Regions from separate parts of the Allofournierella sp. CML151 genome, predicted to be linked through region 2. Evidence: riboswitches for the same ligand, from Rfam matches in the RefSeq annotation. Region 2 holds a riboswitch; the other holds the start of a gene.
The links. Region 2 has a riboswitch for lysine ahead of dapA (4-hydroxy-tetrahydrodipicolinate synthase). Riboswitches for the same ligand answer to the same signal wherever they lie in the genome.

Region 1 (7,224 bases), on a different contig from region 2:
TCAGGTCAAAGGCCTTCATCACAGCAGGCACCAGCACGATCATACCGATCAGGCCGTAGACCACGCTGGGGATACCGGCCAGCAGCTCCACCGCGGGCCGCACCAGGGCGGCCAGCTTTGGGGGTGCCAGCTTTGCCAGGAACACGGCGGTGAGCACGCCCACCGGCACGCCGATGATCAGCGCGCCCACCATGCCCCACACACTGGTCAGGATGAAGGGCAGGATGCCGAAGCTGGGCTCGGACGCGGTGGATTTCCATTCGGTGCCCAGCAGAAAGTCCACCGGGCCGATCTTGATGATGGCGGGCAGGCCGGCCCACACCATGTAGATGGTGATGAGCGCCACCGCCGCGATGGAGACCATGCCGCAGATGAAGAACACTGCGTTCATGATCCGCTCGATGCTCTGTTTCAGTTTCATAGCGCTTTTCCTCTTCGTTACTCGCTTTACACACACTGCGGTCTTTTCCGCAAAAAAGCCGCCGGAATCTGCGTGGATACGTATTTTCCGGCGGCGGGTTGCCTAACATGCTTACTTCATTTCGCCGGCATGCCGGCCTTTGAGGGTGTCAGGCGAAGGCATATAGCCTTCTTGTTAAACCATGGGTACCGCGCCGGCGGCAGCGATCAGCTCAGCGGCTTCCTCGCTCAGAGCGAAGTCGTAGAAGGCCTGGGCCTGAGCGCTCAGCTCCTCGCCCTCCTTGGTGGCGAACACGAAGGGGCGCTGAATCTTGTAGCTGCCGTCCTTGACGGTCTCCTCGCTGGCGGCAACGCCGTCCACGGTGACCATCTTCACGGTGTCGTCAACGCTGGCCAGAGAAACGTAGCCGAAGGCGTTGGGGTTAGCGGCAACACCGGCCAGAACGGCGCCGGTGCTGGTGAGCTCCTGCTCGTAAGCGCACTTGTCTTCCACGCCAACGATGCTCTCGAAGCCGTCGCGGGTACCGGAACCAGCCTCACGGCCGATCAGAACAACGGGGGCATCGGGGCCGCCCACTTCGCTCCAGTTAGTGATCTCGCCGGTAGCCAGCTTTGCGATCTGCTCCAGGCTCAGGTCCGTGGCGGTGTTCTCGGTGTTCACCACGATGGCGATGCCGTCCAGGGCGAAGGTGGTCTCCTTCAGGCCCTTGGAGATCTCCTCTTCCTTCAGAGCGCGGCTGGACAGGCCGATGTCCAGGGTGCCGTCGGCAGCGCCGGTCACGCCTGCGCTGCTGCCGGTGGGATCATAAGTAACGTCCACGCCGGGGTTGGCTTCCATGAAAGCCTCGCTCAGAGCGCCGATCACCTTCTCCACGCTGGTGGAGCCGCCGGTGGCTACCGCGCCGCTCAGGTCAGCGGTGGTCTCTTCGGCAGTGCTGGCGGTGGTGGAACCGGCGGTGGAACCAGCGGTGCTGGTGGTAGCGGTGCTCTCAGAGCCGCCGCAGGCTACCAGACCGGCAGCCATAACACATGCAATAGCCATTGCCATAAAACGCTTCATTTTCATCTTGTCTTACTCCCTCTTCTTCTCAATTCATTCCAATGAATTTCTTCCGCTCTCCCCGCTCCTGTGTTTTGTGGGGGCGGAGTTTCGGTCTCGCTTGTGCTTCGCTTTCCCGCGAAACTGGTATCATTATACCGCCCGGTTTGCAAAATCCGCCCGCATGGTTCCGTTAGGCTTTTGTTAAACTGCCCAATTTTATGTAAAGAAATTTTACAAAACCACGAATCCGCGCCCTTTCTGCCCGGGGCAATGTTAAGTTTATGTTTGTGAGGGATTTCACCACCTGCCAGCCTCTTCTTTTCCCAAAAGCGGGGGCTTTCCTTATATATAAAGGGCATGTGCGGCGTCAATTCGCTATTTCGCGCTACCAGGCCACCCTTTTAAAGCAAAAAAGTCTTGACGGAAGCACCAAACAGGTTCTATAATGGTCACATTATAAAAGCCAATCACAGGCGGCGGCGCATATCCACCGGCCGCAAGAGGGAGGACCTGTTTCATGTTGGAGATCAAAGTAACCAAAACCACCACACCCAAGGCAAAGCCCGATGAGAACAATCTGGGCTTCGGCACCCATTACACCGACCATATGTTCCGCATGGACTACACCGAGGGCCAGGGCTGGCATTCGCCCCGCATCGAGCCCTACCAGCCCATCTCGCTGGACCCTGCCGCCATGGTCTTCCACTATGCCCAGGAGAGCTTTGAGGGCATGAAGGCCTACCGCACCGCCGAGGGCCAGGTGCAGCTGTTCCGCCCGGAAAAGAACGCCGAGCGCCTGCAGAGCACCCACGAGCGTCTGTGCATCCCCACCATCCCGGTGGAGGACTTCGTGCAGGCGGTGAAGGCTCTGGTGGATGTGGACCGTGACTGGGTGCCCAGCGCTCCCGGCACCAGCCTGTACCTGCGCCCCTTCACCATCGCCACCGAGCCGCACCTGGGTGTAAAGCCCAGCGCCACCTATGAGTTCATCGTCATCGCCTCCCCCTCCGGCGCCTACTACGCCGAGGGCCTGGACCCGGTGAAGATCTACGTGGAGGACGAGTATGTGCGCGCCACTCCCGGCGGCACCGGCTTCATCAAGTGCGGCGGCAACTACGCAGCCAGCCTGGCGGGCCAGATGAAGGCCCACGACCTGGGCTACAGCCAGGTGCTCTGGCTGGACGGCGTGGAGCGCAAGTACGTGGAGGAAGTGGGCAGCATGAACTGCTTCTTCAAGATCGACGGCGTCATCCGCACCGCTCCCACCGTTGGCACCGTGCTGCCCGGCATCACCCGCATGAGCTGCATCGAGCTGCTGCGTGACTGGGGCTACACCGTGGACTGCGACACCCGCCTGTCCATTCAGGAGGTCATGGACGCCGCCCACGCCGGCAAGCTGGAAGAGGTGTTCGGCACCGGCACCGCCGCGGTGGTCAGCCCGGTGGGCAAGCTGTACTACGAGGGCGACGAGGTGACCGTGAACGACGGCAACATCGGCGAAGTGACCCAGCGCCTGTACGACACCCTCACCGGTATCCAGTGGGGCGTTCTGCCCGACGAAAAGGGCTGGATCGTGAAGGTCTGATTGCTTCTTTTTCAACACAAAGCAAAAAGGCATCGGGAATTTTCCCGATGCCTTTTTTGCTTGTTTTGTTTTCTGTTTGAGGCTCAGCCCTGCCGGAAGCGGGCCAGGAACTCGGCGGTGCGCTCGCTTTTCGGCTGCTCGAACAGCTGGTGCGGTTCGCCCTCCTCACAGATCACGCCGTCGGCCATGAACACCACATGGTTGCTCACGTCCCGGGCGAAGGCCATCTCGTGGGTGACCACGATCATGGTCATGCCCTCGGCGGCCAGCTTCTGCATTACGTTCAGCACCTCGCCCACCATCTCCGGGTCCAGGGCACTGGTGGGCTCGTCGAAGAGCAGCAGCTCCGGCTCCATGGCAAGAGCCCGGGCGATGGCCACCCGCTGCTGCTGGCCGCCGGAAAGCTGGCTGGGCTTGGCGTTCACATATTCGGCCATGCCCACCTTTTCCAGATAGAACAGAGCCTTCTGCTCCGCCTCGGCCTTGCTGCGCTTCAATGCCTTGCGCTGGCCCAGCATGCAGTTCTCCAGCACGGTCAGGTTGGAGAACAGGTTGAAGGACTGGAACACCATGCCCACCTTGGTGCGGTAGGCGGGGATGTTGGCGCTCTCGCCGATGTTCTGCCCGTGGAACAGAATCTCGCCGCCGGAGGGCGTCTCCAGCAGGTTCAAACAGCGCAGCAGCGTGGACTTGCCGCTGCCGGAGGGGCCGATGATGGTGGTCACGTCGCCCTTGCAGACGGTGAAGTTGATGTCCCGCAGAATCTCCCGCGGGCCGAAGGATTTATTCAGGTGGCGCACCTCTACAATGGCGCCGGTTTCGGTAGTATTCATCTTGCTCTTCCCCCTTTTCTCACAGGTCCAGGTTGCCGGTGCGCGGCTTGCCGTGCTCCACATAGGGAGGGGCGTTCAGGCCGCCGGTCTGCTTCACCAGCGCGTAGCTGGATTCGCCGTCCATCCGCTTTTCCACCCAGCGCAGGATGGCCGAGCAGACCAGAGTCATCACCAGATAGATGGCCATCTCGATCACTGCCGAGGGGAAGTAGGCGTAAGTGGCGCCCACCACGCCCTTGTGGATGCTGAACAGCTCGGCCACGCCGATGATGAACAGCACGGAAGTATCCTTGATATTGATAATCAGGTTGTTGCCGATCTGAGGCATGATGTTGCGCAGCGCCTGGGGCAGAATGATGCTGGTCATGGTCTGCACATGGGTCAGGCCGATGGCCTTGGCGCCCTCGGTCTGGCCCACCGGGATGGACAGAATGCCGCCGCGCACCGACTCGGCCATGTAAGCGCCGGTGTTCACCGATACGATCACCAGAGCGGCGGTCCACATGTCCAGGTTCCAGCCGAACAGGAAGGCCGCGCCGTAGAAGATCAGCACCGCCTGCAGAATCATGGGGGTGCCGCGGAAGACCTCCACATACACCCGCAGCACGGCGCGGGCCGCGCCCAGCAGCACCTTTTTGCCCATGCCGTCCCGCTTTTCCACCGGGATGGTCTGCACGATGCCGCAGCCAAGGCCGATCACACAGCCGATGGCGGTGCAGATCACCGCGATCACGATGGTGATGCCCGCACCCTTCAGGTAGTTGGTGCCGTAGTTCTGCAGCAGGTACCCGATCTGGGCAAAGAAGCCCTCGGGCAGGCCGTCGCTCAGGGGCTGGATGGCAATGGCCTCATCCATCATGGCGTTGTAGTCGTCCTCGGTCATGGTGGCCAGCACACCGTTGATGGCGTCCTTCAGTTCGGTGTTGCCCTTCTGCACCGAGATGCCGATGTTCACATCCTCGCTGGAGACCTGGAAATTATCCTCGCTGTCGTTGAAGTCCAGCAGCACGAAGTCGCTGTAGGCGTTCAGCGCCGCCTTTGCGGTGGGGATATCGGTGACCACCAGATTTGCCCGGCCGGTCTCCAGCGCCATCAGCATGGCGGGGGCGGATTCCTGCGGGGTGAGGATGGTGACGTCCGGAATCTGGGGCAGACAGCCGTCGTACCAGATGGTGCCCAGCTGGCTGGTGGCGGTGGCGCCCGCCAGCTCGCTCAGGCCCTGGGCCTGGGCATAGGGGCTGTCGGCCCGGGTCAGGCTCACGATGGAGGCGTAGAAGTAGGGGGCGGTGAAATCCACCGACTCCAGCCGCTCACTGGTGATGGACTGGCCCGCAATCACGCAGTCCACGGTGCCGCTCTGCACGGCGGGCACCAGGGAATCCCAGTCCAGCCGCACGATCTCCAGCTCCATACCCAGAGCCTCGGCAATCTTCTTGGCCATCATCACATCGTAGCCGTTGGCGTAGTCGGCGCTGTCCTTGATGGGCACCGCGCCGTTGGAAGAATCCGGCTGGGTCCAGTTGTAGGGGGCGTAGGCGCACTCCATGGCCACCGTCAGGGTGTTGTCGTCCAGCACGCTGCCCTCGGCCGAAACGGCCAGACCGCCGGGAAGGGCGGCAAACAGCAGCAGCGCCAGCACAAGGCTTGCGATCTTTTTCATTGTGTTTTTCCTCCTTTTGCTTTACCGCTGCCCGCCACGCAAAAAAACGGGGCTGCTTTCCTTTCGAAAAGCAGCCCCGCGGAAGTCTCCGTGCGCACCGCAAACGAACGCGGCACGTTGCAGGCAGCCCCGGCCGGGCCGCCCCTTCGGTTTCCCTTGGATAGCGCTTCACGAAAAAACTTCGTGACAGTCCGGCGGATCTTCTCCGCCGACCCAGGCAAGCGCCCCCCCAGACCGGGTTCGCTTCCTTCGGCGGTGTTCCCTTTTGCAGCGGCGGGGGTCTGCCCCGAATGCCGCGTGCTACTCTTGAACACCGCGCCTCTATCACAGCGATATGAATTTAGTTGCCATATTACTCTATTTTCCACAGCTTGTCAAGCCGCTGTGGAAAACTTGGTCTTTTTTTGTAATCAAATCCGGCTTTAAACGGTCTCGATGTAAGCGTTTAGCAGCTGGAAGGTGGCCATCATGCCCTTCACGTGGCTGCGCTCGTAGCCGTGGGAGGCGTACACGCCCGCGCCGATCAGGCCGTGACGCAGGTCCGCGCCCGCCCGCAGGGTGGCCTCCACATCCGAGCCGTAGTGGGGGTACACGTCCACCGCGTAGTCCACACCGGCCGCTTTGGCCGCCGCCACCAGGCCGCTCACCACGTCATAGTGGTAGGGACCGCCGCTGTCCTTGGCGCAGATGGACACCTGATGCTCCTTGCAGGCCAGGCCCTCGCCCACGCAGCCCATGTCCACGCTGATGGCCTCGCCCACACCCTCGGGCACCGAGGCGGAGCCGCCGTGGCCCACCTCCTCAAACACGGTGATGTGCTGCCACACCGCCCGCCGGGTGGTCTTGCCGCTCTCCTTCAGCGCACGGGCATAGCCCAGCAGAATGGCCACGCTCAGCTTGTCGTCCAGGAAACGGCTCTTGATGTAGCCGCTCTCGGTGACGGTGGTGCGGGGGTCAAAGCAGACGATGTCGCCGTTTTCGATGCCCAGTGCGTGGACCTCGGCCTCGGAGAAGACCATCTCGTCCAGCAGAACCTCCATGGTATCCCAGCTGCGCTCGGTCTTGGAGTAGTCGCCGTTCACATGCACCGAGGCGTCGGTCAGCTGGCACACGCCGGTGTAGACCTTGCCCTCCCGGGTGTAGATGCGCACGTTCTCGGCCTCGGCGTTGTTGGGGTTCATGCCGCCCAGAGCGGTGAGCCGCAGCCGGCCGTTGGCCTTCACGCCGCACACCATGCCGCCCAGCGTGTCCAGATGGGCCTCCTGCAGGATGCCGTCGCCGGGCATGGAGCCGTCGCCCGCGCTCAGCTGCACCAGCACGCCGCCCTTGCGGGTGACCTGGGGCTCATAGCCCAGGGCCTTGTATTCCTTCACCAGATAATCCACTGCGTTTTTGGTAAAACCGCTGGGGCTGTCGATGGCCAGCACCGCTTTTACCTGCTGCAGCATATATTCCTGATTGTTCATCTTGTTTTCCCTCCCGATAATCGGTTACAAAGTATTTTCCAGCTCCTCCACCTGGGCCAGCCAGAGGGCGGCACAGGCGTCGCTGGGCATCCGCCAGTCGCCCCGGGGCGACAGGGTCACGGTGCCCACCTTGGGGCCGTCCGGCAGACAGCTGCGCTTGAACTGCTGGGCAAAGAAGCGCCGGTAGAAGTTGCGCAGCCACTGCACCAGCACCGCAT
Region 2 (7,224 bases):
GCCGAGGTGGTGGAGCTGGTCCGCAGCCGCCTGGCCGCCGCTGAGGTGGACTACACGCTGGCCGCCGAGGGCGTGGAGCAGGACGACTGGGAGAACGGCTGGAAAGCCTATTACCACGCCCTGACCATCGGCCAGCGGCTGGCCATCGTGCCCAGCTGGGAGGAATTCGACACCGACCGTGTGGTCATCAAGCTGGACCCGGGCATGGCCTTCGGCACCGGCACCCACGAGACCACCGCCCTCTGCCTGGAGGTGCTGGACGGCCTGGTGAAGGGCGGCGAGCGGATGCTGGACATCGGCACCGGCAGCGGCATTCTGGCCATTGCGGCTCTGAAGCTGGGCGCGGCCAGCGCCGAGGGCGTGGACATCGACCCCATGTGCGTGCGCACCGCCGGTGAGAACGCCGCTCTGAACGGGGTGGATGACAAGCTGAAGGTGCTGATCGGCGATCTGTCCGACAAGGCCACCGGTACCTACAACATCATCACCGCCAACATCGTGGCCAACGCCATCCTGAGCCTGGCCCCCCATGTGCCCGCTCTGATGGCTCCCGGCGCCACCTTCATTGCCAGCGGCGTGATCGATACCCGCCGGGACGAGGTGGTGGAAGGCCTGCGCGCCGCCGGTCTGAACGTGGTCGAGGTGCGCGAGCAGAACGGCTGGGTGGCCATCCTGTGCAAAAACGGGGGCGAAGCCTGAGATGCCGCACCGCTATTTTACCAGTGAGATTTCCGGCGATACCGCCCGGATTACCGGGGCGGACGCCCACCACCTGGGCAAGGTGATGCGGGCAAAGACCGGCGAGCAGGTCATCCTGTGCGACGGGGCAGGCTTTGACTACGACGGCGTGATCACCGCCATCGAGCCGGCTGAGGTGACCCTGTCCGTTTCCGGCAAGCGGCCCTGCACCGCCGAGCCCAAGGCGAAGGTTACCGTCTTCGCGGGCTACCCCAAGCAGGATAAGCTGGAGCTGATTCTGCAGAAATCCGTGGAGCTGGGCGCCGAGCGCATCGTGCCCTTTTTCAGCCGGTTCTGCGTGGTGACTCCCAAAAAGGAGGACCAGAAGAACCAGCGCTACGCCCGCATTGCCGCCGAGGCTGCCAAGCAGTGCGGCCGGGGCATTCTGCCCCAGGTGGAGCTGCCGCTGAACATCAGCCAGCTGCCCGGGCGCTTTTGTGAATTTGATGCGGTGCTCTTTTTCTACGAAAAGGGCGGCCGTCCGCTGCGCCAGTGCGTGCCCGCCGAAGGCGGCCGCATCGCTCTGATCACCGGGGCAGAGGGCGGCTTCTCCGAGGAGGAGGCCCAGGCACTCATTGATGCCGGTGCCACCCCTGTGGGCCTTGGTCCCCGCATTCTGCGGTGTGAGACTGCACCCATTGCCGCCCTGGCCGCAGTAATGACCCTGACCGGCGATCTGGAGTAATTTCCATTCCTTGTGAAAGGAGACCTTTGCGCTATGAACCACCCCCTTGCATCCCCCCGTGCCCGCCGCTGGGCCGCGGCTGCAGCTCTGCTGCTGGTCTGCCTGGCAGGCGGCGCGGCTGTGCTGGCGTTCCGCGATGAGCTGTGGGCCATTCTGACCAGCCAGGCCGCCCGGGACCAGTTCATCGGCTGGGTGCAGAGCAAGGGGATTTGGGGGATTCTGGTGTTCCTGGCGCTGCAGATTCTGCAGGTGGTTGTGGCCGTCCTTCCCGGCGAGCCGGTGGAGCTGATGGCTGGCGCCTTGTTCGGCCCGGTGGGCGGCCTGCTCATCTGTCTGGCAGGCATTTTGCTGGGCAGCATGTTCATCTATGCCGCCATGAAGCTGCTGGGCGCAAAGGCCGTTCCCGCCCAGGCCTTTCACAAGTACCGCTTTTTGCAGGATGAGCAGCGGGCGCGGCGGGCGCTGTACCTGTTGTTTTTCCTGCCCGGCACCCCCAAGGACATGCTCACCTACATCGGCCCCTTTCTGCCGGTGAAGCCGGGGGAGTTCTTCTTCATCTGCACCCTGGCGCGCATCCCCAGTGTGGTCACCAGCACGGTGGCCGGAAGCAGCCTGGCCGACGGTGGTCTTCTTGTTCCCATTGTGATCTTTGTGGTCATGGGCGCATTGGGCCTTGTCTGTCTGTACGGTGAGCAGCGCATTCTGGACTGGCTTCACCGCCGGAAAGAAACCTGAATTTCTTTTTTACCCGCCGCGGCGAATGCCGCGGCGGGTTCGTTTTTTGGTAACGCTGGAAATTCCGGCCATTGTGTGCTACAATTTTTTTACAGTGATTCCTCGCCCTGTATCTTCTGCGGGCAGTGTCACAAGCGGGCAGGAGCCCGCAAACAGGAAATGGAGTGGTTTTTTCATGGCAGAATATGTGTTGTTCACCGATTCCACCACCGATCTGCCGGTGGAACTGGTACAGGAGATGCAGGTGGAGGTAATGCCTCTGGTCTTTACGCTGGGCGGCAAGAATTACCGTAATTATCCCGATAACCGGGAGCTTTCGCCCAAGGAATTCTACGACCGGCTGCGAGCCGGTGAGGTGAGCACCACCAGCCAGATCAACCAGGCGGATTTCCTGGATACCTTTACCCCTGTTCTGGAGCAGGGAAAGGACATTCTGTACCTGGCCTTCTCCAGCGGCCTTTCCGGCACTTTCAATTCCGCCCGTCTGGCTGCTGAGGATCTGCGGGAGCAGTTCCCCGAGCGCACCATCGAGGTGATCGATACCCTGCAGGCCAGCATGGGCGAGGGCCTGGCGGTGTATTATGCCGCCTGCCTGAAAAACGAGGGCAAGAGCCTGCGTGAGGTGGCAGACTGGTTTGTGGAAAACCGCCAGTCCATCTGCGCCTGGTTCACGGTGGATGACCTGATGTTCCTGAAGCGGGGCGGCCGCGTAAGCGGCGCCGCGGCGGTGGCCGGCACCCTGCTGGGCATCAAGCCGGTGCTGCATGTGGACGAGGAAGGCAAGCTGATCCCCATGGAAAAGGTGCGCGGGCGCAAGGCCAGCCTGGACGCTCTGGTCAAGCACTTCGCCGCCAGCACCTACGACCGCAGCGAGCAGGTGGTCTTTGTGAGCCACGGCGACTGCCTGGAGGACTGCCGCTATGTGGCCGACAAGATCGCCGCTCTGGGCGTAAAACGGGTGTGCATTTCCACCATCGGCCCGGTGATCGGCGCCCATTCCGGCCCCGGCACCGTCGCCCTGTTCTTCCGTGCAGAAAAACGATAATTTTAAAGAACAAGCGGGCGGGATCGAAAGATCCCGCCCGCTTTCTTTTTTATTGAATGGCCGCTCCCATAGCCCGGGCCTGTTCCAGTGCCGAGTGTCCGGTCATCTCGCCCGGACCCTGCACGCCGCCCGCAAATACGGTGCCTGCCAGTTCCAGGTTTTCAAAGCAGTCGATCCAACCCTGGATACCGCTTTCCGCACGCTTTGGCACAAAGTCCTCGGTTTCAGCGGCCGCACTGAGCAGATACACCTGCCGGAAGGCGTTCTCTCTCCCGTACAGCGGCTCGGTACGGTCCAGGAAGGTTTTCAGCTGGCCGCACAGCTCGTAATAATAGATGGGCGTGGCAAAGGCCACCACCTGAGCAGCGCGCAGCTTTTCCAGCAGCGGGGCCACATCGTCCCGAATCACACAGCTGCCGGTTTTCTGGCAGGCAGTGCAGCCCCGGCAGAACCGGATCTCCTTGTCCCGCAGGCTCACCAGCTCCACCTCATGGCCCGCCTGCCGTGCACCTTCGGCAAACTGCTCGGCCAGTGCATGGGAATTGCTGCCCGGCCGCAGGCTGGCGCTGATAACCAGAACCTTCTTTTTCATCTTGATCCCCCTTTCTTGTATATTATTTATTTGATTATACAAAAAGTTGATCCGTCAAAAAAGGCCCGGCAGCGCCGGGCCTTTTGCTTACAGGGTACGCAGGGCGTCCTGCAGGGCGGTTTTCTGGGTGGTTTTTTCATCCTTCTGTTTGATGACCCGGGCAGGAACACCGGCCACCACAGCGCCCGCAGGCACATCCTCGATGACCACGCTGCCGGCGGCAATCACCGCGCCTTCGCCCACATGCACGCCCTCGATGACTACCGCGTTGGCACCCACCAGAACGTCGTCCTCCAGGATCACCGGCTTTGCGCTGGCGGGCTCGACCACACCGGCCAGCACCGCGCCCGCGCCCACATGGCAATGCTTGCCCACCGTGGCCCGGCCGCCCAGCACAGCGCCCATATCGATCATGGTGCCCTCGCCGATGACAGCTCCAATGTTGATGATGGCGCCCATCATGATGACCGCCGCGTCGCCGATCTCCACCTGCTCTCGGATGATGGCGCCCGGCTCGATGCGGGCATTGATGCCCTTCAGGTCCAGCAGGGGAATGGCCGAATTGCGGCAGTCGTTTTCCACCACCATGTCCTCAATTTTATCCGCATTGGCCTCCAGAATGGGGCCAAGCTCCTTCCAGTCGCCAAACACGATCTTGGCACCGGTGCCGAACACCTTGGCGGAGCCGTAGTTCAGGGGCTCCTTCTCCTGAATGGTGATCTTCACCGGGGTCTTCTTCTCGGCGTTTGCGATGTACTGAATAATCTGTTCTGCGTTCACGTGTCTTTTCCCACCTTGTTGCTTTGTTTTGGCCGTTCTATTATGCCACATTCCCGGCCATTTTTCAAACCCCTGCGCTCAAACCAGTCCGGCAGCCTTCAGGGCAGCGGTCAGCTTGGCCTTTGCGGCTTCACCCATGGGCCCCAGAGGCTGGCGATAACCACCCACATCCATGCCCATCTGGTTCATGGCCTCCTTCACGGGGATGGGGTTTACCTCCAGGAACAGACCGTTGATCACGTCCAGCAGGCCCAGCTGGGTCTCCAGCGCCTTCTGCCGGTCCCCGTTCAGATAGTTCATGACCATATCGTGGGTCTGGCGGGGCAGAATGTTGGCCAGCACCGAGATCACGCCGCTGCCGCCCAGCGACAGAATGGGCAGAACCATATCATCATTGCCGGAATAGAGGGCGAAATCCTCGTTCACATAGCGGGCGATCTTGGCGGTGTAGCTCAGGTTGCCGGAGGCCTCCTTGATGCCCATGATGTTGGGATGGGTCGACAGGCGGCGCACCACATCCTCGGAGATACCGCAGCCGGTGCGGCCGGGCACATTGTACAGAATGCAGGGGATATGCACTGCATCCGCCACCGTCTTGAAGTGGTTGTACATACCCTCCTCATTGGTCTTGTTGTAGTAAGGAGTGATCAGCAGCAGACCGTCCGCCCCCAGCTTTTCAAAGCTCAGGCTCTTTTCCAGCATGGTCTGAGTGCAGTTGGAACCGCTGCCCGCAATCACCGGCACCCGGCCGGCCACCCGCTTGACCACGAATTCGCAGACTGCGTCGTCCTCCTCATGGCTCATGGCCGAGCTCTCGCCGGTGGTGCCCAGAATCAGCAAACCATCGGTGCCGTTTTCCAGGTGGAAGTCCACCAGCTGGGCCAGTTTTTCAAAATTAACGCTTCCATCCTCATGGAAGGGGGTGATCAGGGCCACGATGGAGCCCTTCAGATTCTTTGCGGTCATAACGGCTGCTCCTCTCTCTATTTGTAAGCTTGCATACAACAAAAAACGCGCCGGAAGGGCGCTGCGGCCTTACCGGCGCGTGGACAATACCACCGCTTACAGGTAAGATAGCGCCCCCGCGGTCCTTCCGCGGACAGTGCCGCGGGTATTCCCCGGGGCCCCATCGGCGCCGCCGTGCCCGGATGCGCCGATTCGGCGGGCTTGCCCCGCCCCACGCTCCGTGCCTGCCGGCTCCTGTGGGGTTCATCGCACCCGCGCCTCTATCCATATATCTGCATCATAGCACGCTATCAAGGTGAAGTCAACGGCTTTTTCCTTCTTTTCCCCGGCGTTTCCGCGCTTGTGCATCCGGGCCGGGTGCCTTATAATAGGAGCAAAACGCAAACAAAAGCCGGCGTACCATGCTATGCCACCGGCTGAGAGGGGAGAGACATTTCATGACGCAGCAGCTGCTGACCCAATACCGCCGGGACCTGCACCAGATCCCGGAAACCGACTTTGACCTGCCCGAAACCCTGGCCTATATCCGCCGGGTGCTGGAGCAGTATCCCTGCACCCTGTTTTCGCCCTGCGAAAGCACCCTGTGCGCCTACTTTGACGCAGGCAAGCCCCACACTGCTGCCTTCCGGGCCGATATGGACGCTCTGCCCATCGCCGAGCGCAGCGGCTGCGACTACGCCTCCCGCCACGAAGGCAAAATGCACGCCTGCGGTCACGACGGCCACATGGCCATGGTGCTGGCGCTGGCCGGGCGGGTGAGCGAAGTGCTGGACAAGCTGCCCCGGAACGTGCTGCTGGTGTTCCAGCCCGCCGAGGAGACCACCGGCGGCGCAAAACTGGTGTGCGACAGCGGCGTGTTTGAAGAATACCACTGCGACCGGATCTTCGGCTGGCATCTTTGGCCGGACCTGCCTGCCGGAGCCATCGCCAGCCGACCCGGTCCGCTGCTGGCCCGCTCCAGTGAGGTGACCGTGACCGTAACCGGCAAAAGCAGCCACGTGGCCAAGCCCCACGAGGGACGGGATGCATTGTATGCCGCTTCCGCCTTTTTGTGCGAGAGCTACCGGCGGATGGAGCTGCTGGGCCGGGCGGAGGAGCCCCGCCTGCTGAAATTCGGCAAGCTGACCAGTGGTCAGGCCCGCAATGCCATCAGCGACTCCAGCCTGCTGCTGGGCACCCTACGGGTCTATTCCGACGAGATGTTCAACGCCGCCGAGGCCATGCTGCGGGATCTGGCCAACACCCTCGAGCGGGAAACCGGCTGCAGCTTTACCATCGCCTTCTCGGCCGGCTATCCGCCGGTGCGCAACGACCAGGCCCTGTTTGAGCAGGCTCGCACCGCCCTGGCTGAGCTCCAGGTGCTGGACGAACCGCTGATGATCTCGGAGGATTTTTCCTTCTATCAGCAGCAGCTGCCCGGTCTGTTTTTGCTGCTGGGCACCGGAACCGGTATTCCTCTGCATGCGGATACCTTCGATTTTGACGAAAGCGTGCTGGCCGCCGGACTCGCTGCAGACGAACTGCTACTGTTCTTGAACTGAATACACTTTTTTCTTGAATTCCCCATAGAACTGCTTGCCCTTGTTATTGCAAGCAGTTCTATGGGATTTTTTGTTTGCTTATCAAGGACATATCTCCAGCAAATCGCCTGTTTTCACACTTTTTTCACTTGTATCCCTATGC

Region 1: it holds a riboswitch for lysine, as region 2 does, so the genes downstream of both, PH256_RS15255 (ABC transporter substrate-binding protein/permease) here and dapA (4-hydroxy-tetrahydrodipicolinate synthase) in region 2, are expected to answer to the same signal.

The regions. Positions count from the first base shown of each region.
Region 1 covers NZ_JAPNNW010000005.1:102,146-109,369, reverse strand. The annotation lists gene pstC (phosphate ABC transporter permease subunit PstC) at 1-421, opposite strand, end outside; gene PH256_RS05575 (phosphate ABC transporter substrate-binding protein) at 596-1,486, opposite strand; gene PH256_RS05570 (branched-chain amino acid aminotransferase) at 1,980-3,047, shown strand; gene PH256_RS05565 (amino acid ABC transporter ATP-binding protein) at 3,131-3,880, opposite strand; gene PH256_RS15255 (ABC transporter substrate-binding protein/permease) at 3,900-5,540, opposite strand; lysine riboswitch at 5,694-5,872, opposite strand; gene PH256_RS05550 (M42 family metallopeptidase) at 5,963-7,006, opposite strand; gene PH256_RS05545 (NAD(+) synthase) at 7,031-7,224, opposite strand, start outside.
Region 2 covers NZ_JAPNNW010000013.1:18,929-26,152, reverse strand. The annotation lists gene prmA (50S ribosomal protein L11 methyltransferase) at 1-699, shown strand, start outside; gene PH256_RS10205 (RsmE family RNA methyltransferase) at 701-1,423, shown strand; gene PH256_RS10200 (TVP38/TMEM64 family protein) at 1,457-2,158, shown strand; gene PH256_RS10195 (DegV family protein) at 2,334-3,203, shown strand; gene PH256_RS10190 (flavodoxin family protein) at 3,253-3,795, opposite strand; gene dapD (2,3,4,5-tetrahydropyridine-2,6-dicarboxylate N-acetyltransferase) at 3,883-4,575, opposite strand; gene dapA (4-hydroxy-tetrahydrodipicolinate synthase) at 4,654-5,541, opposite strand; lysine riboswitch at 5,642-5,812, opposite strand; gene PH256_RS10175 (amidohydrolase) at 5,979-7,082, shown strand.